Regions from separate parts of the Shewanella oneidensis MR-1 genome, predicted to be linked through region 2. Evidence: riboswitches for the same ligand, from Rfam matches in the RefSeq annotation. Region 2 holds a riboswitch; each other region holds the start of a gene.
The links. A riboswitch is a leader RNA that binds a small molecule or an ion and turns the genes downstream of it on or off. The one in region 2 is predicted to bind lysine.
Positions count from the first base shown of each region.

Region 1: another riboswitch for lysine. It lies ahead of lysC (lysine-sensitive aspartokinase 3); the one in region 2 lies ahead of SO_RS14645 (Na+/H+ antiporter NhaC family protein).
Region 3: another riboswitch for lysine. It lies ahead of SO_RS04700 (Na+/H+ antiporter NhaC family protein); the one in region 2 lies ahead of SO_RS14645 (Na+/H+ antiporter NhaC family protein).

Region 1 covers NC_004347.2:4,120,427-4,128,587, forward strand. Annotated here, with positions in the region: gene SO_RS18530 (YacL family protein) at 1-313, opposite strand, end outside; gene SO_RS18535 (zinc transporter ZntB) at 493-1,458, shown strand; gene SO_RS18540 (succinylglutamate desuccinylase/aspartoacylase family protein) at 1,527-2,642, opposite strand; gene lysC (lysine-sensitive aspartokinase 3) at 2,644-3,999, opposite strand; lysine riboswitch at 4,143-4,317, opposite strand; gene SO_RS18550 (DUF3293 domain-containing protein) at 4,568-5,002, opposite strand; gene arcA (two-component system response regulator ArcA) at 5,585-6,301, shown strand; gene SO_RS18560 (S9 family peptidase) at 6,614-8,161, opposite strand, start outside.
Region 2 covers NC_004347.2:3,275,018-3,283,178, forward strand. Annotated here, with positions in the region: partial or broken gene SO_RS14635 (multiheme c-type cytochrome) at 1-1,054, shown strand, start outside; gene SO_RS14640 (M3 family metallopeptidase) at 1,276-3,426, shown strand; partial or broken gene SO_RS14645 (Na+/H+ antiporter NhaC family protein) at 3,810-5,368, opposite strand; lysine riboswitch at 5,448-5,644, opposite strand; gene SO_RS14650 (electron transfer flavoprotein subunit alpha/FixB family protein) at 5,740-6,666, opposite strand; gene SO_RS14655 (electron transfer flavoprotein subunit beta/FixA family protein) at 6,667-7,416, opposite strand; gene SO_RS14660 (H-NS histone family protein) at 7,727-8,119, shown strand.
Region 3 covers NC_004347.2:1,039,245-1,047,405, forward strand. Annotated here, with positions in the region: gene SO_RS04690 (hypothetical protein) at 1-1,279, opposite strand, end outside; gene SO_RS04695 (dienelactone hydrolase family protein) at 1,545-2,507, shown strand; lysine riboswitch at 2,648-2,819, shown strand; gene SO_RS04700 (Na+/H+ antiporter NhaC family protein) at 2,906-4,486, shown strand; gene SO_RS04705 (IS982-like element ISSod20 family transposase) at 4,743-5,621, shown strand; gene nuoN (NADH-quinone oxidoreductase subunit NuoN) at 6,037-7,500, opposite strand; gene nuoM (NADH-quinone oxidoreductase subunit M) at 7,497-8,161, opposite strand, start outside.

The sequences.
Region 1 (8,161 bases), 850 kb from region 2:
CACAATAGGCTTCAGATTCGGCATCATAAAGTGACATAGCCTCTTCGAGTTCATAATCCTGCTCAAATCCCAACGCATTGGCGTAAATTCGCGCCTGCTCTTCATCCAGATCTAAGGAAAAATCTTTACCGATCAAACGCCAAGAATCACGCTTACCCGATTGAATTTCTTTGATAATATCGAGCACTTGCTGAATTTTGGCTAACTCTGGCCCTAACTCTTCTGAAAACCATTGACCCAGCACTTCATGGTCCATACTAAAGCTGGCTAAAAACGTGCCTGTCAAACTGTTACGCCGAAATTCATATTCCATTTTTTCTTCTCAATACATGACAACTGAACCTAATTTTAATGCATTTCATCATAACTTGCTTGACCAGCTGCTTAGCCCAATCACAGGATCAATTGTTAGAATTAAGGGCTATCAGACTTCATTTGCACAACGAAATCAGTTAGCTTGAACCCACAATTTAGCAAGAGATGGAATGCGATATGCACGATGGATTTATTTACAGCCTAGTCCTAAGTGGCGAACAGGCAGGCTCAACCTTAAGTCCTGAACAACTTGACAACTGGGACCCTAAAGATGGGCTGGTTTGGATACACCTGCGTTATCGCCACAAAAAAGCCCGCCATTGGGTATTACACTGCGGTCTCAACAAAGTCGAATCTGATGCACTACTCGCCGAAGATACCCGCCCTCGAACCGTGCTGGCTGGTGAAGGGGTACTGCTCGCCCTGCGCGGCGTTAACTTAAACCCAGATTCGGCCCCTGAAGACATGGTGGCCGTTCGTATTTATGCTGATAACCAGCGCATAATATCTACCTGCGAGCGCGAGCTTCAGTCAGTTAAGGATGTCGCGGGTTCGATTATGGCAGGAACAGGCCCCACTACCACTGGCGACTTTATCGTTGCCATTTGTGAAAGGCTCACCATACGAAAAGTGGATTTTATCGATACGCTTGAGGAACAGCTTTTAGAATTAGAAGAACAAGTTGTCTCTGGCAATGTTAAAGATTTACGCACAGATATCGCCGAGCTGCGTCGGCAAACCGTAGCGCTGCGCCGCTATTTAGGCCCCCAGAAAGAAGCTTTCGCTAAGATGCTATCGGAGCAATTTGTGCTCTTTAACGAGCCCGAAAAACTCAAAATGCGTGAAACAACCAACAATCTTATCCGTACTATTGAAGACTTAGACGCACTACGCGACAGGGCCAATGTGACTCAAGAAGAATTACTCAGTCAACAATCAGAGCAGTTAAATAAACGGTTGTATTTTTTGTCATTAGTATCGGTAATCTTTCTTCCATTGGGCTTTTTAACTGGATTACTTGGGGTAAACATTGGCGGTATTCCTGGCGCGGATAACAATTTTGCCTTTACCAGCTTTTGCATCATTTTAGTCTCGCTTGTTGCCCTACAAATGGTCATTCTCTATCGATTTAAGTGGCTATAACAAGTAGCTGAAAATGTAAGACAAACGCCAATGCTATTGGATTGGCGTTTTGTTTGGGGATCTCGCGTTTAATGCGGCAACTCAAACAGATTGGTCATCACCTTATATAACTCAGTACCTTGATGTACAGACGCCGAGGCAAAGTGCAAAATAGGTACACAGTCCTGTGGCAAGCTTAGCGCCGTCAGTTCCTGTTCACTGCCATATAAATCAAGCCGCAGCAGGTTCACTAACGTCTCACCCGCCGCAAGCGGTTCGCCGACAGGAGCCACATACTCAACCAAGCCAGCCATCGGCGCATGATACTTTTTATAGTCCTTAAGATAACAGCCAAAACGCCGCATCTTAGCGGGTTCCACTTGCTCGGCGATCACTCCACGATGGCTTAAATAGGCCAAAATCCCCTTAGCATCGACGAGTGCATCCTCAAGGCAAATACGTTCTTGGCTCGCAAGTTCTAAGGTGAATGCTGAAACGGCAATCTCGAGATCCCGCCCCATCACTTTAGCCACTTCACTCAATTGCCACCAAGGACAAAATGCCGCCTCATCCATCGCACCACCAAAACTATTGGGGATCACTAAGGTGTAAGGAATCGCAAAAAACTGCGCCGAAGCAATATCATATTCAGGGCAATACAAATGCTTACAGGATTTCGGGCCGGTATGGAGATCTAATACAATATCCGCTTCATGGGCCATGGCCTGCAGGTTAACCGCCAGTCTATGACCCGTGGTCACCCCCCAATCGTTGCGTAATCGCCGCTGGCAAGCTTCAACCAAGGTGCTGCGATAAGCTTGAATAAGCTCGCTATCACTTAGCTCAGCATGTTCCTTATACCAAGTTGGCAAATCTATCGCGTGATTCAAATACTCTCGGTTCCAGTTTACGCCAGTTATCGGATCAAAACGCCCAAGTGTAAACTCACCGCTTTTTTGATTAATCCCCAGCGGATTAGCTAACGGCACCAAGGTAATCTCACCTAAGATATCGCAGCGTTCGAGCTGCTTCATCAATTGATAAATCACCGCATTACCTTGCACTTCAGCGCCATGGACATTGGCTTGAATATAGACTTTCGGGCCAGAATGCTTACCGCTTGGCTTGAAATGATAAATCGGCAACGTCAGCGCCTGCCCTGCGGCAAGCTCCCCAATTTGCAGAGACGATGTTGTCGGCAACATATTAAGCGCCTTCAAACAGATTTTCGTGCAACGCTTTAACCACCTGCGCCGCTTCAGATTCGGCCACTAACACACACAAGTTATGCGGGCTCGCACCCTGGCAGATCATGCGCACATTATGGGGTTCCAGCACTTCAAACACGCGGCGGCAAATACCGGCTGTGGTGGCTATGCGATTACCGATAATCGCAACTAGGGCTAAACCATCCTCCACGCGCACACGGCAGTGTTGTGATAACTCTTGCAGCAACGCTTCACTTAACAGACCTTGGCCACTGGAGTCGGAGCCAGTTTTATCAAGCGTGAGTGATACGTTAACTTCAGAGGTGGTAATTAAATCCACACTGATCTTATGTCTTGCTAAGGTCGCAAAGGTCTCGGCCAAAAAGCCCTGCGCATGTAGCATTTGTAGGCTGTGTAAATTCAGCAGGGTTTGATCACGGCGCAGCGCCACAGCACGAAACACAGGCGCATCTTCAACCTGGTGGCGGATCCAAGTCCCGCCTTTTTCTGGCTCCTTGCTTGAACCCACAAACACTTGAATTTGTTGACGCACAGCTGGAAGAATCGTCGCAGGATGCAGCACTTTGGCACCAAAGGTTGCCATTTCAGCAGCTTCGTTAAAGCTGATTTCGGCAATAGGATGGGCATTTGGTGCAAGCCGTGGATCAGTCGTATAAATCCCCGCCACATCGGTCCAAATCTCAACCGCAGAGGCTGTTAAGGCTTCAGCTAACAATGCCGCGGAATAGTCGCTACCACCGCGGCCAAGCGTAGTGGTTTGCCCCGCCTCATCTGCACCAATAAAACCTTGAGTTACAATCACTTGTTCAGACAACAGCGGCAATAAGTGTTCACGGGATAACAAGGCAATCTGTTCAACTTGTGGCTCGGCACGGCCAAAATGGCTGTCGGTACGCAGTACTCGGCGCACATCGAATGCGCTCGAGTTCGCGCCTTTTTCCCGTAACACTGCCGCAAATAATGCTGATGAACATTGTTCACCAAGGGACAATAACTCATCCATAGTCGCCTTGCTGCGTGCTGAGACTAAGGCTTCGCTCAGGACCGCCATGCGGCTGAGCAGCTTATCTAACGCGGCCGCAACATCATTGGGGCGACCGAGTTTATCTAAGATAGCGTATTGAATTTGCGCAATTTGTTTTAATCGTTGCAAACGACCATCGTCGTTAATCGACTCTTGAGTGAGTTCAACCAAAAGATTGGTCACGCCACTTGAGGCGCTAACCACCACTAAACGGCAATCGGGATTACCCAGCACAATCTCGGCACAGCGATTCATTGCGCCGTAGTCGGCAACTGAGGTTCCACCAAATTTAGCGACAACAAGAGACATTAGCGCACCTCCGCAAAAGCAAGAGATACGATACAAACTTCAATAACAGATTGATTAACTAACATGATTACGCTCCGAACTAACTTCGTTCGAAGAGCCTGGTGCTCAATGATACGCACCCCAAAAGAAGGGAAACAGCAATCGTCACCAGAAGCTCTCCACCAATTACAGGTGACAATCGTTAGGATTCAGCCTAAGCGACCGACATAAACATGCAGCAACCACATCTATGCCTCGGCGCTAATCTCCCTCATCAATCATCGCTGGAGTTTGTGCTCCTCTGATTGACTACCTAGTTAACGCTCCTCTTCTGTTCCTTTCCGCCGGAAAGGGACGAAAAAAGTAGCAATAAACCCCTAATGAAGTCAATGCTAATTTCACACCTGATAAACAAATTCAATAAACGCTTTTAAAAACAATGGGGATTTATGGACCAAAGCAAAAAGAAACGAGAAAACAGTATAGGCTTGATGTGGAATTCAATGGATTTAAAAAAACACTCACCAAGCCTTGCTGTGAGAGAGCAAAGCCTAGTCAGAAAAAATAGCTAAAAAAGAGTAAGCTGTAGTTAGGTGACCAAGTCTGGCAGCTCATAAACTAAGCGGACATAATCGTTAAATCGGCCTAAACACACTTCGTTATATCCGGCTAAAGTGCAAGGCACTAAACTCACCTCACCCCTTTCCACCATGTAGATGGCATATTGATTAAACTTTTTCCCTAATTGTAATGCCATGCTTCTGTCGATAAACACGGCCCAACTCTTCTCCATATGGGATAAATCAGGCGATGCACCGATAAGTGCGCGATAGGGACTGCCTAATAATTCAATTTCACGAAGTAATTGACGGTCGAGTAAACGGTTTTGGCTGGAACTAAGGAGGGTTGAAGCGGGGTTATGGGCGGTAATTACAGCAAAAGAAAAATTACAGGATAATGCTTGAGTAAGCAAAAACAACGGCGTTTGATAATGCTGCCACAAATCTTGAGTCATGTTGTCCATCGGTAGTCTAGTCGAAAAATGAACCCGACTTAGTTTAGCAGAGCGTCTCAAAAATCCAAAGAGGCGTGAACTCGCTCACAAGAATTAGAAATACATTAGTTATACTAATCAATGACTAAAGTAAATATCATGGTAAATTAACGCCTAATCCAGAAATTTGTTAACATTTCATTTGTTAACAAATGCCTAAAACGAGTACAATGTCGTCATTGGCCAGTTAAGCAGATAACATTAAGTTTGCTTAATCTTGACAAGGGTTTGTTAGATTCCTCTGCGAAATCACCTTATGCTGGCCGGACATCTTTTAAAATGTGTTCTACATTTGATTTATCATTTAAACATTTTAAAAAAAACAATAGTTAAGGAACTATTCTTAACTATTGCTTATCGAAGTTGATACTGGTTACGTTTTATCGTATTACACTTTAAACGTTCACTTATATACATCCTGACGTGTAGCCGTAAAGATCTTCCCTTTGAAGCACAGAGCAGTGAGTGGAAGTATCAACAATTTATGAATATAAGAATCCGATGTAAGTGATTCTTATGGTTAGAATATTGGTTAAAATTTAGGTACTTAATATGCAAAATCCGCACATTCTGATCGTTGAAGATGAAGCCGTTACCCGTAACACGCTAAGAAGTATTTTCGAGGCAGAAGGGTATGTGGTAACTGAGGCCAATGATGGCGCAGAAATGCATAAGGCTATGCAGGAAAACAAAATTAACCTCGTGGTTATGGACATTAACCTACCAGGTAAAAACGGTCTGTTGTTGGCACGTGAATTACGTGAAATCAACAACATCGGTCTGATATTCCTTACAGGCCGTGACAACGAAGTCGACAAAATCCTTGGACTTGAAATTGGCGCGGACGATTATATTACCAAGCCGTTCAACCCGCGTGAATTGACGATTCGTGCTCGTAATCTTCTGACTCGTGTGAATAGCGCTGGTAACGAAGTCGAAGAAAAGAGTTCTGTCGAATACTATCGTTTCAACGATTGGAGCTTAGAGATCAACAGCCGTTCTCTCGTAAGCCCACAGGGTGAATCTTACAAACTGCCACGTAGCGAATTCCGCGCTATGCTGCACTTTGTTGAAAACCCAGGCAAAATCTTAACTCGTGCCGATCTACTGATGAAGATGACTGGCCGGGAGTTAAAGCCACACGACCGTACTGTTGACGTGACTATCCGTCGTATCCGTAAGCACTTTGAAAGCTTGCCAGATACGCCAGAAATCATCGCCACCATTCACGGTGAAGGCTACCGTTTCTGCGGTAACTTAGAAGACTAATCTTCAGTTTACCGTTTTAACACCTATAAAAAACCAGATCTTAGGATCTGGTTTTTTTATCTCTGCAAAATAGGTTTTAGCAGTACGAAATAAAGCAAACTTGAGACCCAAATAACAACTCAGTGAACTTGAATATTGAGCGCCAGATAAATATCGAGTGTGTTGTGATTAAACTAAGCAGCGTACTGTTAAATAAGTAGGCTTAACTCAGAATCATACAAAATAAAAAAGAGTGAGAACGTTGCCCCACTCTTTTAAAAACATCACTCTTTATAAATGCCAGTCTGATATAAATGCCAACCTAACGCTGAGTTATTTGCCGTTTTTAAGCTGTCTATCGAGGAAATCCGCCAGCGAGCGATATAAATGGTTACGCACCTTTTCGCCACGCATTGAATGCTTAGAACCTGGATAATCAATCATTTGAAACAACTTGCCTTCGTCCTGCAACGCCTTATAGACGCGAGTACTGTTTTCAAACAACACGTTATCGTCGGCCATGCCGTGGTACATCAACAGCCCCGACTGGTAGTTTTTCACATAGGGGAACAGGCTACTGGCTTCATAACCTTGCTCATTGCTTGCGGGATGGGCTAAATAACGCTCGGTATAATGGGTGTCATACAAACGCCAATCGGTGACAGGTGCACCCGAAATCGCCGCCTTAAAGTAATCCGGCGCCTTAAATAGACTCATCAAAGCCATATAACCGCCGTAGCTGTGGCCATAAATCGCCACATTATTGCTATCGACAAAGGGCAAGCTGCGCAGATAATCCACCCCAACCTTTTGATCATTGACTTCCGCTTCGCCCAAATGACGGTAAATCACTTGCTCAAACTTGGTACCCCTGTGGGCACTGCCGCGGTTATCCAATTGAAATACCACATAACCTTGCTGAACTAAGTATTGGGTAAAGTAATCTTGCTCACTCCAGCTATTGGTCACCAACTGCGCATGTGGGCCGCCATAAACCCGCACGACCGCGGGGTACTTTTTCCCCGCATCGAAGGGCACGGGTTTAAATAAACGCGTTTGTAAGATTTGGCCATCTTCGGCTTTAAGCTCTTTAAACTCAGGTAGTTGCCAGAGTCCAGCATAGTCATACAGAGGATGACCCGCTTTGACTTGGTTCTGCTCAACCCAGGCCAAATGCTGGCCCTTATCGCCATGCAAACTGACCTGCGGCGGTTGAGATAAGCTATTGAAATAATCGAGATACACGCTTTGATTATCGGCAAATACCGGATCGTGCATCCCCGCCTCACTGCTCACGCGCTCAATATTTCCGCCCGCTAACGGCACACGGTAAAGGTGTTTTTCGATTGGGGTATCTTTGCGGCCAGTGAAATACACCCAACCTGCGGTTTCATCGATAAATTCCAGCTCATCGACAGCCCAATTGCCCTTGGTCAGTTGCGTCTTCAGCTTACCTTTTAGGTCAAACAAATAGAGATGATTAAAGCCATCACGCTCCGAGGCCCAAATAAAAGCCGATTGTTGCTTTAAGAAGTGCAAGTCGTTGTTAAGATTCACCCAAGCATCGCTGCGCTCTTTGACTAAGGTTTTCGGCTTGGTCAGCGAATCTAAGGCAACCAGTTGCAGGTCTAACTTTTGTTGATCGCGGCTCTGCCATTGAAAGGATAAATGCTTGCTATCCGGCAACCAATCGACGCGAGGCAGGTAAATATCCTTATTTTTATCATCGCTTAAGGTTACCCAATCGATGGCTTTATTTTTCAGCGTTACTACACCGAGTTGGATCTCGACATTGTTTTTACCTGCCGCCGGATAACGCTGCTCGGTGAGTTTAATGCCATCGGCATAGATTTCATTGCGGGTGACTAACTCAACAGCGGA
Region 2 (8,161 bases):
GGTGGTGTACCAGGCGTTGTGATCCCAAGTAATGGTGCAGATTTACGCATTATGCACGAAAGCAAAGCGGGTATAACAGAACGCCAAGCGATTTGTGCTAAGTATAAATTGAGTCTATCAACACCTGTTAAAGTAGATGATATTTCAACTAAAACTGACCACTATATTGATGGAACGGCTATTTCTAAAGTTGAACCCAGTTGGTGTACCACGCTGACAGTGAAAGACACCGATGGTAACGTCTTTAGCATTAAAGACAACTTCAACTATTCTAGCCCGCTAGTATATGACGCTAAGAAACCCGTAGTTTATGCGGCCGCTTATTTACATTCCTATGAAAATGGCAGCTTAGTGGGTCGTCCAGGTCAGCGCGCTAAATATTATTATGGTTACAACGCTGACGGCACTAAAAATATCTGTCATTTATTAACGGATATGATGGCGCCATGGGCGTATTCTTTACCGCTTACTCTGACGTTGTTGATCCTGTGACCACAGCCAAAGTCTCTGCCTTTGAACGTCGCACCGTCGTCAGTGATAACAGCTGTACCACATGCCACAATGATGCCACAGCATTCCACAAAAATGGTGCCTTCAATGAAGGTGGTAAGGCTTGTATCGCTTGCCATGACAACGGCATGGAACGTACTTCAGCAACATTAGGTGCTGGTTTTGGTCCAATGGTTCACAGCTGGCACTGGGGTGAAGGTGCTAAAGTGGGTGAAGTGAAAGCCGATGAACCGTTAACGGAGCAAGCGCAATTGAAGCGGCAACAAGCTGTGTTGCTTGTCACGAAACAGCGATTGAACTTGAGAAAATACCTAACCAGTACATTCTTGAACCCGGTAGTAAAATGACCAGCCCTGTAACAGCAAACTGTTACGCCTGCCACACTGGTGATGCTGCTAAGGCTCACATGGAAAGCAATGGTGGTGAAATCAGTGTGCTTAGCGTGCCTGATTGGTTTAAACAGCCGACTGCCGAATCTTGCGCAGTATGTCACGATACAGGAAGAAGCACAGGTATTGATAAATACCATAAGTTTACTCGCTAATTAGTCATTTAATCATCGCATGACTGACTAGGCAGTAAAAAGCGGAAGCCTATTTTCTCTGCAATAAAATAGTTCAAAGCGCCCCAAAACCCTTGGGGCGCTTTTTGTTTACTTTTTCTTACAATTCACACTATAGGTTTTCAGTCCTATTTAAGTTAATAACACTAGAGTCACGAATAACTACAATTCTAAAACTACAATTCTAAGGAAATCACTCGACTATGCGTAAAAGTTTTATTGCAATCGCCATTGGCGCCACACTGATGACCGGAGCAATGACAGGCTGCAGTTCTCAAGATACCAAAGCCACAAATGTCACCGCAGTGCAAACACAAAACCCCTTGTTCCAAGCCAGCACGCTGCAATATCAAGCACCTGATTTCAATGCCATTAAAGATGAGCATTTTCAGCCTGCACTTGAACAAGGCATTAAAGAGCAATACCAAGAAATATTGACCATTGCGAATAATCCAGCTGCGCCTACCTTCGATAACACTATTGTCGCCATGGAAAAAAGTGGAGCCCTACTCAATCGCGCATCAAGTGTGTTCTACAATCTAGCAGGTTCAAACAGCAATCCAACCCTGCGCAAAATCCAGGGTGAAATGGCCCCCAAAATGGCAGCCCACTCGGACAATATCAACCTCAACCCAGCGCTGTTTGCCCGTATTGAAACGATTTATAACAATCGCAATAACTTAGGCTTAACCCCTGAAGCAGTGCGTTTGGTCGAGATGTACCATCAACGCTTCATCATGGCAGGCGCAAAACTGACCGATGAGCAAAAAGTAAAGATCCGTGCCTTAAACGAAGAGCAATCTACACTTACCAATGAATTCTCCCAACGCTTACTGCGCTTAACCAAAGACATCGCCATTGTTGTCGATAACAAAGAGCAACTCGCTGGCCTCTCTGACAGTGAAATCACCTCAGCAGCAAACGATGCCAAAGCCGCAGGCCACGATGGTAAATACTTAATCAACATCACTAACACCACTCGCCAACCAGTTCTGGCCTCATTAGAGAACCGTGAATTGCGCCAACGCATTTGGGAAGCCTCGGCAAACCGTGGGTTAAAGGGTGAAAACGAAACCGCATCCTTAGTGTCTCGCTTAGCCCAATTACGTGCCGAACGTGCAGCACTGCTTGGTTATGAAAACTGGGCCAGCTATCGCCTTGCACCGCAAATGGCTAAAACCCCTGAAGCGGTTTACAGCATGTTCGGCTCAATGGTGCCAGCCGTTGTTGCCAATACTGAGAAAGAAGCCGCCGATATTCAAGCGATGATCAACAAGACCGGTGGCAAGTTTGAACTCGCACCATGGGACTGGGAATTCTACGCCGAGAAAGTTCGCCAAGAAAAATACGCCCTCGATGCCAATAGCATCCGCCCCTACTTCGAATTTAACCGCGTACTTGAAGATGGTGTGTTTTATACCCTTAAAGAGCTGTATGGCGTTACCTTAAAGCCACGCCCAGATTTGCCTGTATACCACCCAGATGTGAAAGCCTACGAAATGTTTGATGCCGATGGCTCAAGCATGGCGATTTTCTATGCTGACTACTTTGCCCGTGAAGGCAAACGCGGTGGCGCATGGATGAGTTCGTTTGTGGGTCAATCCTTCCTCGAAGGCACAAAGCCTGTCGTGGTTAACGTGATGAACATTAAAAAAGCGCCAGAAGGTCAACCGACCTTCGTTAGCTACAATGAAGTCACCACTATGTTCCACGAAATGGGTCACGGCACTCACGGTATGTTTTCCAAAGTGACTTATCCAAGTCTTTCAGGGACTTCAGTATCCCGTGACTTTGTGGAATTCCCATCGACTTTCGAAGAAGATTGGGCAGCTCACCCTAAAGTGTTAGCAAATTACGCTAAACACTACGAAACGGGCAAACCTATCCCTGATGAGTTACTGCAAAAACTTTTAAAATCAGGTAGTTTCAACCAAGGCTTCGATACGTTAGAGTATATGGCTGCCGCCCTCGTTGATATGGAATGGCACTCATTAAGCCCTGATGCGCCACTGCAAGATGTAGCAACATTTGAAGCCAATGCGCTGAAAAAACACGGCTTAAATATCACCGCTGTACCACCACGTTATAAGTCGACTTACTTTGCCCACGCTTTCCCCGGTGGCTACTCAGCAAGTTACTACGCATATATGTGGAGTGAGATTTTAGCGGCCGATGCCTTTGCCTATGTGCAAACTCAAGGTGGCTTAAACCGTGACATCGGCATGAAATACCGCAAGACCATTCGCGAAGTGGGCAACAGTATTGCGCCAATGGAAGCTTACAAAAACTTCCGCGGACAAGAACCCACCACCGAGGGTTTACTCAACCGCCGCGGACTCAATCAGACCAAATAATCTGGGATGATTGATAGATAAAAAATCAGCCAGCATAGTTGCTGGCTGATTTGTTTAAACTTCTCAATAAAATGATGCCTAAGAGAGGTTTAATACCAATCGTATTAAATATCTGTTCATTCAGCGGGAGTTAAACGGGCTTTAGACAAGGCGAAGGCTTGAAGGCATAGTGGTGCTCTGTCGAAAGCCTTAAACGCAGTATAAAGCACGTTCAACCCCGCCCTTCGGGAGCCTCACTGGCATCTCACTCCCGTGTTACATTGACTTAAAAGGGAATAACCATTTCTTCGTCAATGCGCCTTGGATTGAGATGCCTGTGAGGCTCTGAACTGATTAGATATTTAATGTGATTGGTATAACAAAGATGTTAAATCACACACCGATTAAACAACGCTTTTTGACTTTATCCGTAAGCCTATAATCGTCAACACAAACAATACGCTACAAGTGACAAGTCCCGCATTGACCGATTCCGTCACGCCAAGTGCCACATAGCCCACCAAGCTAATAAGCGCGACAATCACAGCATAGGGAAGCTGAGTCACTACATGATCAATATGATGACAACTCGCTCCGGTTGACGACAAAATCGTGGTATCAGAAATCGGTGAGCAATGGTCACCAAATACCGCTCCAGCCAATACCGACGCCAACATAGGCAGCATCATGGCAGTATGACTCCCCATCGCCATATCCGCCGCAATCGGCAGCATAATCCCGAATGTCCCCCAACTGGTTCCCGTGGAGAATGCTGTTATGCCCGCTAACACAAACATCAACCCCGGTAAAAAGGCAAAGGGAATATTACCCGTCGCGAGGCTCGCCATAAACTTACTGGTTTCTAGCTGACCAATCACACCTGCAATAGTCCAAGCAAACAATAGGATATAAATAGCAGGTAGCATAGAGCGAGCGCCCTGCACCACTCCTTTGACCACCATGGACTTTTCAACGCCTTGTACTAGATTAAGCACCAGCGCAACCGCTAAACCAATTAAAGCCCCAAAGAACAGGGATGAACTGACATCGGTTTTCTCAAAGGCTGAAATAACATTAAATTCAATACCTTCTTTCGCTAACACTTGAGCACCACTGTCGATCATAAAATACAGAGTGGCAAATCTGTTATAGGTAAAAATAATCCGAGGATTTTACCTGTATCAGCTTCGGGTAAATCGGCATTTGCGCCTGGCGGTAAACCTTTAGTTTCATCGTATAAATTACCGCGCATAGCATTTAATTCATGTTCGCGTATCGGGCCAATATCTAACCCCATAAAGGAGACACAAAGCAGTAATAATAAAGAGAAAATAGCGTAAAAATTCATAGGGATCATTTGAATAAAGACAGTTAAATGCCCTGAATCCGCAACGCCGTGGGCCGTTAATATGCCGCCAATCAGCGCAATAATATGAGCGCCCCAACTTGATACTGGCGAAAGAACACAAACCGGCGCAGCGGTAGAATCTAATAAATAAGCTAACTTAGCACGGGAAATATGGTAGCGGTCGGTCACGGGCCTGGCGACGAAACCAACGAATAAGCTATTGAAATGATAGTCAATAAATACAACACAACCCTAAAACATGGTCAGTAGTTTGGCGTCGCGTTTATTACGAATGTGCAAGCGCGCCCAATCGGCAAACGCCCGCGCACTTCCACTCACGGTAATAAGAGCAGTGATCATCCCCAATACAATTAAGAAACCGAGAATGTATAAATTCCAAGAATTTACCCCAGCTTCCGACCCAAAAAGTCTTTTTACGTTGTTAAATAAAAACTCAGCGCTAGCCAGTGCCAAAAATTGATAGAGTAATAACACCCCAATCACAATACCTAAATCGAGGGAAAAGAGAACTCGGCGAGTAACAATCGCCAATACAATTGCCACCACAGGCGGCAACAAAGAAAGTGCCGAATCGGCATAACTAATTACAGTCATTGATCATTTCTTCGTCAAAGAACGAATGGAGGGCGACTGAACTGGTTGGAAAAGGCAATTGCTACCCAAGATCACCTGTCCTATCAGTAGCACTCCATAGTAACGATTCCGAATATCCATATCAGGAAATACTACGGCAGTATTGTACCTATTCAGCACAACCCCAGCAGTTGATCGTGATAAATCAAACCACTTCGGTACCAAATCCTTTCGTGATCGATCAATGGAATCACCCTACTGATCACTACTGATATTTGGTGCGTCTCTACTTCTAAGAACGCCCATGCATGGGCGTGAGGCACATAAAAACATAAGCGGCTAAGCAGTTACCACCGCAAAGCCGCTTACTCTGATTTAGATCACGAATAAAATCAACTTAGGCATGCAATCAACTCAGGAACAGCTTCAAACAAGTCGGCTTCGAGACCATAATCGGCCACTTGGAAGATAGGCGCTTCAGGATCTTTGTTGATAGCCACAATTACCTTAGCGTCTTTCATCCCTGCTAGATGTTGGATAGCGCCCGAAATACCGACAGCAATATAGAGATTAGGTGCGACAATCTTACCTGTTTGACCGACTTGCAGATCGTTAGGCACAAAACCTGCGTCAACCGCAGCCCGTGATGCACCAACTGCGGCACCAAGCTTGTCGGCTAATTGCTCTAACATGCCGAAGTTTTCACCGCTACCCATGCCGCGACCACCGGACACGATAATGCCCGCATTGCCTAACTCTGGACGCGCTGATACCGTTAAAGATTGAGAAACAAACTGAGTTTTGGCTGCAAACACTTTATCCAAGGTGGTCACGGCGGCACTGTTGCCCTGCGCTGCCGCATCGAAGGCACTGGCACGCACTGTCATCACTTTAACAGCGTCGTGGCTTTGTACTGTCGCTAAAGCGTTACCCGCATAAATCGGACGCACAAAGGTATCACTGCTCACCACAGCAATCACTTCAGAAATTTGAGCAACATCTAACAAGGCGGCTGCTCGTGGCAAAGTATCTTTGCCCGCACTTGATGCCGCTGCGAGGATATGGCTATAGCTTGGCGCTAAATCCACCAGCAATTTAGCCACGTTTTCCGCTAAATGCGCTTCATAAACGCTGTTATCGGCGACTAAGACTTGGGCGACGCCCTGTAATGCTTGCGCCGCTTGAACCACTGCGCCACATTGATGGCCGACGACCAATACATGGATATCATCACCAATTGCGCGCGCTGCGGTGACAACCTTAGCGGTATCCAGTTTAAGAGCCGCATTATCGTGTTCAGCTAATACTAAAATGGCCATTTAGATCACCTTCGCTTCATTCTTTAACTTTTCAACCAGCTCTGCTACCGACGCAACCATGATACCGGCCTTACGTTCAGCAGGTGGCGTCACCTTGACTACAGTTTGATGGGCTTTTAGCGTCACACCTAAATCCGCTACCGTCAGCACATCTAATGGCTTACGTTTGGCTTTCATGATGTTCGGTAATGAAGCATAACGTGGCTCGTTTAAACGTAAATCGGCTGTCACTACCGCAGGTAATGGCAGACTCAGGGTTTGCATACCACCGTCGATTTCACGGGCCACTTGGATTGAATTACCTTCAACTTTGATTGCTGAAGCAAAAGTTGCCTGTGGCATATCGGTTAATGCCGCAAACATTTGGCCCGTTTGGTTGTTATCACCATCAATGGATTGCTTACCAAACAGTACTAATTGCGCTTGTTCTTTTTCTTGTACGGCTTTAAGTAATTTAGCAATGGATACTGGCGCTAACTCTTCTTCAGTATCAATATGGATAGCACGGTCAGCACCTAGGGCTAACGCGGTACGTAATTGTTCTTGAACGGCTTTATTGCCGATACTAACGACCACTACTTCTGTAGCACTGCCCGCTTCTTTTAAACGAACCGCTTCTTCTACTGCAATTTCACAAAAAGGGTTCAACGCCATTTTGAGGTTTGCGGTATCAACGCTGGTGTTGTCAGCTTTTACCCTGACCTTCACATTGGCATCAACTACGCGCTTAACAGGCACCAATACTTTCATAGGGTTTCCTTCCTACACTTTCATGTACATGGACAAAACATTGGTCATCACCAATGCAGGATAGCGCCACTTTACGTCCTGTTAACGTTAACGTCAATCAAAGTCAAACGCCTGTTTGCATTTTTTAAGACTGTGGTATTGGCCACATTTTTGAACAGTTATTTGCCACATATAAAAAGTTCAAAACTTAAATAATATTTAATTTCTGTTTATTGCATAATTTTATTTGATTCGAGCAATATTAGTTTCTATCATTTAGCTGTTGTTCACCATTATCCTGTATTAAAAATAGAGTGGGACGAAAATAGATATGAGCGAATTTTTAGAAATATTAACTCACGGTCGTCGTTTTAAAGCTGCTGTAAAAGATCTCAGCGTTGAAGAACTGCGTGATTTAGCGGCTAAGCTAGATAAAATCTTAGTTGAGCGTGAGTCAATGGAAGCAGAAGAGCTGCAAGCTATTGCAGCTCGTAATGCCAAGATTGAAGAAATCCGTCAACAAATGGAAGCTGTTGGTTTATCAATCGACGACTTAGGCGGTGTTGCGGTTAAAGCTTCGAGCAAAAAACGCGCTCCTCGTCCAGCGAAATACCAAATTGAAGTTGACGGCGAAGTGATCCAGTGGACTGGTCAAGGTCGTATGCCAACGGTATTTAAGAACGAAGTCAATAAAGGCCGTTCTATGGATGATTTCTTAATCTAATCCAGAACTGTGTTGGTAACAGCTGTTTGCTATTAACACTAA
Region 3 (8,161 bases), 2.2 Mb from region 2:
CACCAAAGGTGTAGGGCTTTGATACCAGTTCATCCCACGACTTTTCGACGATCTTATTCGCCTGTGGGATAAGCGTTAGCTTGGCATTAATATGGTCTATCTGCTTGAGTTTATTCGCGGTGTTATCCCAACCTGTGGCAATAATATCGGTTGAAGACTCAATCGTGCGATTGTAATTCCTCGCCCAACCTTTGCCATGTTGCCAGAAGTGAATGTCAATCGGTTTACCGCTTGCATCATAGGCGCTTAAGTCTTCATAGCGCACATCGGCCTCCACATATTGCGGACTCATATTGTGGACAAAGCGCAATTGCAGATCTTCGGGGGTATCTGTGCCCCAAGGGCCAACATTATCTAAAATACCTTGCTGCTCAGGTAATAAGGATTTAATAAATGCCTCGTCATTAGGGCGATATTCCTGCGGTACATCGCTAATGCGGTACAGCTCTTTTTGCTGATCATCCCTATCGCGCTCAGCATCAAAGGTATCATCGGCATGCCATAACATGCCCATGATATAAGGCCTATCTTTAGGCGCCATCACGATACGATGGGTGAAGGTGCTGCCTTGGCGTTCTTCCCGTTGAAAAAACACCATGCTCTCTAACCAACCGGTTTTGCGGTTAAGTTCGAACTTACCATAGGCCTTATACTTGCCTTTTTCACCTTGTAAAACGGCGATCAACTTATCTTCACTGACCTGCTCAACCGTCCAAGTTAAGCGCCCATCCATGGGGGCGCTTATGCTATAACCGACGCGAGGCTCAAGCGCCACAGGCAAGGTTGGAGCTTGTTTAAACAAGTTATTAAGATTATGCCAGCGCTCAAATAACTCCTTGAGATCTTTTTGATCCATCTTGGCAATGGGGGTTAATTGACGGACTTCACCATTGTTAAACTCCACCTTAAAGCCATCTTTAACCAACTGAACGATTTCATTGGATTTGGCTCTAGGGTCGATATTACTCACCGGAATGGGTATGCCATAATCGCTAATTTGCAGCAGGTTAGGTTGGATAAAAAAGCGGGCGTTATGGGTTAATGGCGTGGTTAAGCTGGCCGCCTTGCTCTCTGCATCCTGTAATTGGTAATCCAGCAGCAATCGTGCCTGCAACACTTTGCGGGTTTCGAAACCATCATTAAGGTGTGAGGTGGAAATAATCTGATACTCACGCTCAGTGGGTATGCCAGCCGAGGTGGCAGAAACGCTATTATCGCAAGCGGTTAACAGCGTGAGCGTAGCAGTGATGCAAATTATCCTACATATCCCTATAGCCATCTGAACTCCATTGGCAATTTATGTTATTGAAATGTAAACTGATTCGTTTGTAAATTGGCGACATTATACACAAAAAAGCCCCTATGGAATAAAAAGCGCTCGGCAGAATAAAGCAAAGATTGCGGCAAGGAGAGCCGAGAATTATTAGGTTGATAACACAAGCAGATTGCCCTGATAAGCCCTTATCCTTTACGCTTAGTGACGCCGATAAATTACCCACAAGCTATGTAAACCTGTGGTTAGCTTGTTCAATGGAGAGAAAACGATGAGCTCAGATGATAAGCCAGAACTAACCACAGCACCTTCCCAAGCCATCCCGCAGGAAGCCTTTGATTGGTATGATGAGTATGCCCACGGGATCATCGACCGCCGTGAGTTTATGATGCGCCTCGCAGGTTTAGTGGCACTGGGTTTTACCCTCAGCACACTCACAGGCGCACTGATGCCTAACTATGCCTTAGCCGAACAAGTCTCCTTTAACGATCCCACAATCCAAGCCAGTTATGTGAAGTTTCCTTCCCCCGAAGGCTATGGCGAAGGGCGGGGTTATTTAGTCTTGCCAAGCGCGTTGCTGATCCCTGGCCAAAAGGCTGGCGATCCTAAGACCTTAGATCCCACTAAAAAAGCCCCCGTGGTGTTAGTGGTACACGAAAACCGTGGCCTTAATCCTTATATCGAAGATGTGGCCCGCCGCTTAGCGGCCAAGGGTTATATCGCCTTTGCCCCCGATGCGCTTTACAGCCTTGGTGGATATCCTGGTAATGATGATGCGGGCCGCGCCATGCAAGCGAGCCTCGATAGAGCCAAAATCGAGCAGGATTTTATCGCCGCCGCCCGCTTTTTAAAGTCGCACCCGCAGAGTAATGGCAAACTCGGTGCCGTCGGATTTTGCTTTGGTGGTTATATCGTCAATATGCTCGCCGCCATCATCCCGGACGAGCTTGCCGCAGGCGTGCCTTTTTATGGCACCCCAGCGGTCACTGAGCTACGCAGCCGAGTTAAAGGCCCGCTAATGTTACAATTTGCCGCTTTAGATCAACGGATTAACGATACATGGGCCGAGTATGAAGCCCAGCTAAAGGCCAATAAAGCCGATTACGCCGCTTATCTTTACCCGAATGTGAATCATGGTTTCCACAATGATTCCACCGCCCGTTATGATGAGCCAACGGCTGAGCTCGCATGGGCAAGAACCTTGGATTTCTTTGGCAAACATTTACTCGTATAAGCCCATTTTGCGCCATTGCGACGGTTGAAAAGCAGATGTTTCTTCCGTTGCCAACTTGTAGGTGATTCGTTGTTTTATGCGCGAATGGGATCAAAATACTTGCTATCAGTTCCCATCTCGCTAGAATGCCCGCTCGAATACCTTTAAGTAGAGGCGCGCTGCCTATGACTACTTGTGCGGAGGGTGATGCCGCAGATGTACAAGGAAAGGAGTCAGCGCCGAAGTAGCCAGGTCATCAAACCGAGCTGCTGGTTTTGCATCAAATAGGTGCAAGACTGCCATAGTCATCCACTATGGAGCGCTACCTGAAGGGGCTGAGGAGTATTACCTCCCTATAGGTTTTGTTTCTTTATCCTCTCGGTAGATCTCCACCCGTTTTCTTTAGGTGAAAAGAGATCATGGAAATTAGTCATTTTGCCGACTCCGGTTGGTCAGTGCTTCCCCCTTTGTTAGCCGTCGCCTTGGCGATCATCACTCGCCGCGTACTGTTATCCCTTGGCGTAGGGATTGTGGCCGGCAGTTTGTTACTCAATCAGTTTTCTCCCTTTGATTCATTGCACTATATGTTCAATACCGTGCTGAGGATTTTTTGGGTCGATGGCGCACTTAATCGCGACAATATCAATATGTTGCTGTTTATGTTGCTGCTCGGTGGGCTGATTAGTTTGATGAGCGTCTCTGGCGCCACCCGCGCCTTTGCCGAATGGGCGGCCAAGCGCGCTAAAACTCGCCGCGGCGCTAAGGGCTTAACTGGCATCATGGTGTTTGCATTTTTTATCGATGATTTTTTCCACAGCTTATCGGTGGGGGCGATTTGCCGCCCGGTGACCGACCGCTTTCAAATCTCCCGCGCCAAACTGGCCTATCTTTTAGATTCCACCGCCGCGCCCGTGTGTGTGCTGATGCCTATCTCCTCTTGGGGCGCCTATATTATCGCCCTCGTTGGCGGCATTATGGCGGCCCACGGCATCACAGACCAAAGCCCCATCTCCGCCTTTGTGGAGATGATCCCGATGAACCTTTACGCAGTGTTTACCCTGCTGATGGTGCTGGTGGTGATTGCCTTTCAGCTCGATATCGGCTCGATGCGCTGGCATGAAGAGCGTGCTTTGCAGGGCAAATTGTGGGATGAATCTAAAGGCCGGCCGATTGGCTTAGATATGGAAAGCCCAGAGGATAGCAACGGCGGCATGATTGACATGGTGCTGCCCATCTTCACCCTAACCGCCGCTACGGTTTACTTTATGATTGACTCGGGCGCCGCGGTGCTTAGCGCGCAAGGGCTGCCCTTTAGTGTGCTTGGCTCCTTTGAAAACACTAACGTAGGCTCATCGTTAGTGTATGGCGCTCTATGCAGCTTAGGGGTATCGATTGCCTTGGCGCTGCGCCTAAAACTTGGCGCAAAAAACTGGATCAAAGCCGCGCCCCAAGGCGTAATGGCGATGCTGCCAGCCATCAATATTCTGCTGTTTGCCTGGGCGATTGGCGCCGTAGTGCGCGATGTTGAAACCGGTAAATACCTAGCCTCCCTTGCCAATGGTAACTTGCCAATTGAAGTGTTGCCTGCAGTGGTGTTTGTGTTGTCCTGCGCCATGGCATTTGCTACTGGCACCAGTTGGGGCACCTTTGGCATTATGCTACCCCTTGCTGGCGATATGGCCGCCGCAAGTGATATCAGTTTAATGCTACCAATGCTTGCCGCAGTGCTCGCCGGCTCAGTGTTTGGTGATCACAGCTCGCCGATTTCGAGCACTAGTATTTTGTCGGCAACCGGCGCAGGTTGCCATCATATCGACCATGTGATGACCCAGCTGCCCTACGCCCTTGCCATGGCCTTTGGCGCCGCCTTAGGCTACTTGGCCATGGGCTTTATGCATTCGACCTTAGCGGGTGTATGCGTTAGCGCCCTGTGGTTTATCCTGTTTAGCGCCTATCACCTGCAAAAGGCTAAAACCCGCCAAGCGCTTGCGAGCGCCTAAGGCCCGGGTGAGTTTCTTACAAAGCCGTTAAATAGCGCTCATTAAAAAAGCCGTGTGGTTAACCACTCGGCTTTTTGTTAGGTGTCTTTTTATCTGTGCTTTTAAAGGGCTCTTGTTACAAGCCCATAGGATTAGCCTAGCAAGGCTTATTTAACCTGAACTAGGGATAAGAAATGTTGAACTAATAGCCCTCCAAGTGATCGGATCTTTCGACCAAGAAAAGCCCCATCACACCGGAGGGCTTTTGCATAAATGAGTGGAAGTGTTTTGCGATGTCGATGATTTTTGCGCTGTTTTTATTCCAGAATGGGAAAAAACGCTGTTAACCGATGGCACACGCAAGCGTCAACGTGCTGGCCGTATGACGATGAGCGAAGTGATGACCATCATCATACTTTTTCAGATGTCTCATCACCGTGATTTCAAGAACTTTTACATTGGCTACTTGGCTCATTTCTATAAATCCGCTTTTCCCAACTTACTCAGCTATACCCGCTTTCTTGAGGTGATGCCGACAGCGTTAGTGCCGCTTTGCAGTGACTTTACCTGTCTCAAAAGTGAACCCACTGGCACTGAATTTGTTGATTCAACCCGCATCAAAGTGTGTCATAACCTACGTATTCATCGCCATAAAACCTTGGCGGGGCTGGCGTGCAGAGGTAAAGGCACCATGGGGTGGTTCTATGGCTTTAAGCTGCATTTGATTGTGAATCATCAAGGCGGAATAGTGGCGGCCAAAGTGACCCCAGCGAATGTACATGACACAAAACCGATGAATGAGATGGTGCGCAGTGATATGGATAAACTCTATGCAGATAAAGGGTTTATCAGTAAAGCGCTGTCCAGTGAATTGCAGGAAAAAGGCGTCACACTGGTAACAAATGTGCGTAAGAATATGAAAGAAAAGGTAATGTCGTTATGGGATAGAGCAATGTTGTCGAGACGTTTCATCATAGAAACCATCAACGACCAGTTAAAAAATATCTCTCAAATAGAGCACTCTAGACACCGCAGCGGGCATGGTTTTATGCTCAATATGATTGCGGGGCTCATCGCCTATCAATTGAAAGACAATAAGCCACAATTGAACATCACTAGCGCGGAGTTTAATGCTATTGCAGTTATGGCTCGTTAAACCGATCTCAGGTTAATTAATTGTCTGTGTGGTTTTGCGTGTATTTTGAGTATCGCAAAGGGTTGTATATATGTCGCTCATATATTGCCCATATTTAGCCAAGCGCGAATATGCCGATGGATGATTATCTGCAGGTGGGATTTATAAATAAGATTTTCTAAACAGGCATTTTTTGAAAAGTCATCCTCTATATAAAAGAGGCTTGAGTTTAGGCTCAGCTAAAGAGTGTTTAACTGAGCCGGATAAGTGTTTGTTGAACTAGATTGGTTTTGAATTGAACCAAATAGTTTTTGAACTCATCGAGAAGGATAAACCCCGTCGTCAACGGTGACGTAAACTGAGTTTATCCTAATCGATTGCCACCGCTCCCTCAAGGCCATCAAGATGATGGGCAGAAGGGCACTGTAACATCGCGTTACTGCAACACCACGTGCTGGAAACCCTGCACCAGAGTGATGACCGGCTGGGGATAGAGTCCCAGCAACACCACCAGCGCGGCAGAGAGCAGTACTACCACGCCACCGGAGGAGAGTGCCCAGTCGGCGCTGGCATCCCGCTGCTGCATGCCCGGTTCGCGCAGATAGAGGGTCACCATCACCTTGAGGTAGTAGTAGAGACCCAGGGCGCTGCCGAGCACGATGGCACCGGAGAGCCACCAGAGCTGTGCCTCGACGGTGACGCCGATGAGGTAGAACTTGCCGATAAAGCCGAGCGTCATCGGAATACCGGCCAGAGAGAGCATCATCACCGTCAGCACGGCGGTGAGGTAAGGACGCTTCCAGAACAGGCCGCGATAGCTGTGCAGGGAGTCTGCATCCTTGCCGCGATAGGGGCTCGACATCATGCTCACCACGCCAAAGGCACCCAGACTGGTGAAGAGATACATCAGCAGATAGACCCCGGCCGCTTCCACCGGCATCTGGCCGATGCGGCTCGCCACGATCACCGCCAGCAGATAACCAAAGTGGGAGATGGAGGAGTAGCCCAGCATCCGTTTGACGTTGGTCTGCACCAGTGCCAGCAGGTTGCCGACGAGGATGGAGATGACCGCCATAGCAGCCAGCAGCCAGTGGATCATGGGATCGCTCGCCGCCGGGACCGCCAGATAGAAGCGCAGCAACACGGCAAAGACCGCCACCTTGCTGACGGTGGCGAGGAAGGTGGCGACCGGTGCCGGGGCACCTTCATAGACATCCGGGGTCCAGAGGTGGAAGGGGGCCAGCGACAATTTAAAGGCAAAGCCGACCAGCATTAACCCCAAACCGCCCATCAGCAGTGGGTGGTGAGCCGGGCTCTCGGCCAGGGTCTGCCCCAGGGCGGCAAAGCTCAGGCTGCCTGCCTGTGCATAGAGCAGCGCCATGCCAAACAGCAGGAAGGCGGTGGCGGCGGCAGAAAGCACCATGTATTTCACCGCGGCTTCCAGCGAGTGGCGCTCGCGGTAGGCGTAGCCCACCAGACCGAACATCGGCAGGGTCAGCATCTCGATCCCGATAAACAGGGAGGCGAGGTGGCGGGAGCAAGCTAGCACCAGACCACCGGCTGTGGCGATCAACAGCAGCAGGAAGAACTCCTCCCTGTTGTCCGGGTAGGCTTTCAGCCAGGACTGACCGAAGGTACAGGTGGCCAGAGCGCCGATCAGAACCAGTCCCATGTAGAAGACGGCGTAACTGTCCACTTGCAGCAGCGGGGTGACCCCCTGATCCCCCTGCGCCATCACGATGGGCAGCGAGAACAGTGCCATGTTGAGGCCAACAATGGTCACGGTAAAGGCGGTGGTGACACAGCGGCGCCAGGCGATGGCCAGCATCAGGGCCGCCATGGCCCCGGTGGTCAGCAGCAGGGGAAGCAGTGCCAGCAGTTGGGAAGCGGAGAAAGTCATTGCAGGGCTCCAGCAGTCGGCAGCAGATACCAGTGCAGCACGTTGATGAGGCTGCTGCTGGCGGTATCAATCACGGGTTGGGGATAGAGGCCAAGCAGTACCAAGAGACCTGCAATCACCATCATCATGGTCAGCTCGCGGCGATCCAGTCCCTTGAGCACACTATCATCCTTGGCGGGGCCAAAGCAGGCGCGCTGCAACATGATGAGGGAGTAGACCGAGGCCAGTACCAGACCGAAGGTGGCGACCGCCGTGATAACCGGGGCCACCTGGAAGCTGCCGACCAGGATCAGGAACTCGCCGACGAAGTTGCCGGTGCCCGGCATGCCGAGCGAGGCCACCGAGAAGAACAGCATCACGCCAGGCAGATAGCGCAGGCGTCCCCACAGGCCGCCCATCTGGCGCAAGTCGCGGGTGTGCAGCCGCTCGTAGAGCTGACCACACAGGATAAAGAGACCGGCAGCGGAGAGACCGTGGGCGATCATCTGCACCACGGCGCCCTGCAGGGCCACTTCGCTACCCGAGTAGATGGCGATCATCACAAAGCCCATGTGGGAGATGCTGGTATAGGCCACCAGCCGTTTGATGTCGGTCTGGCCGAACGCCACTATGGCGCCATAGATGATACCGATCAGGCCCAGCACCATGGCGTAGGGGGCAA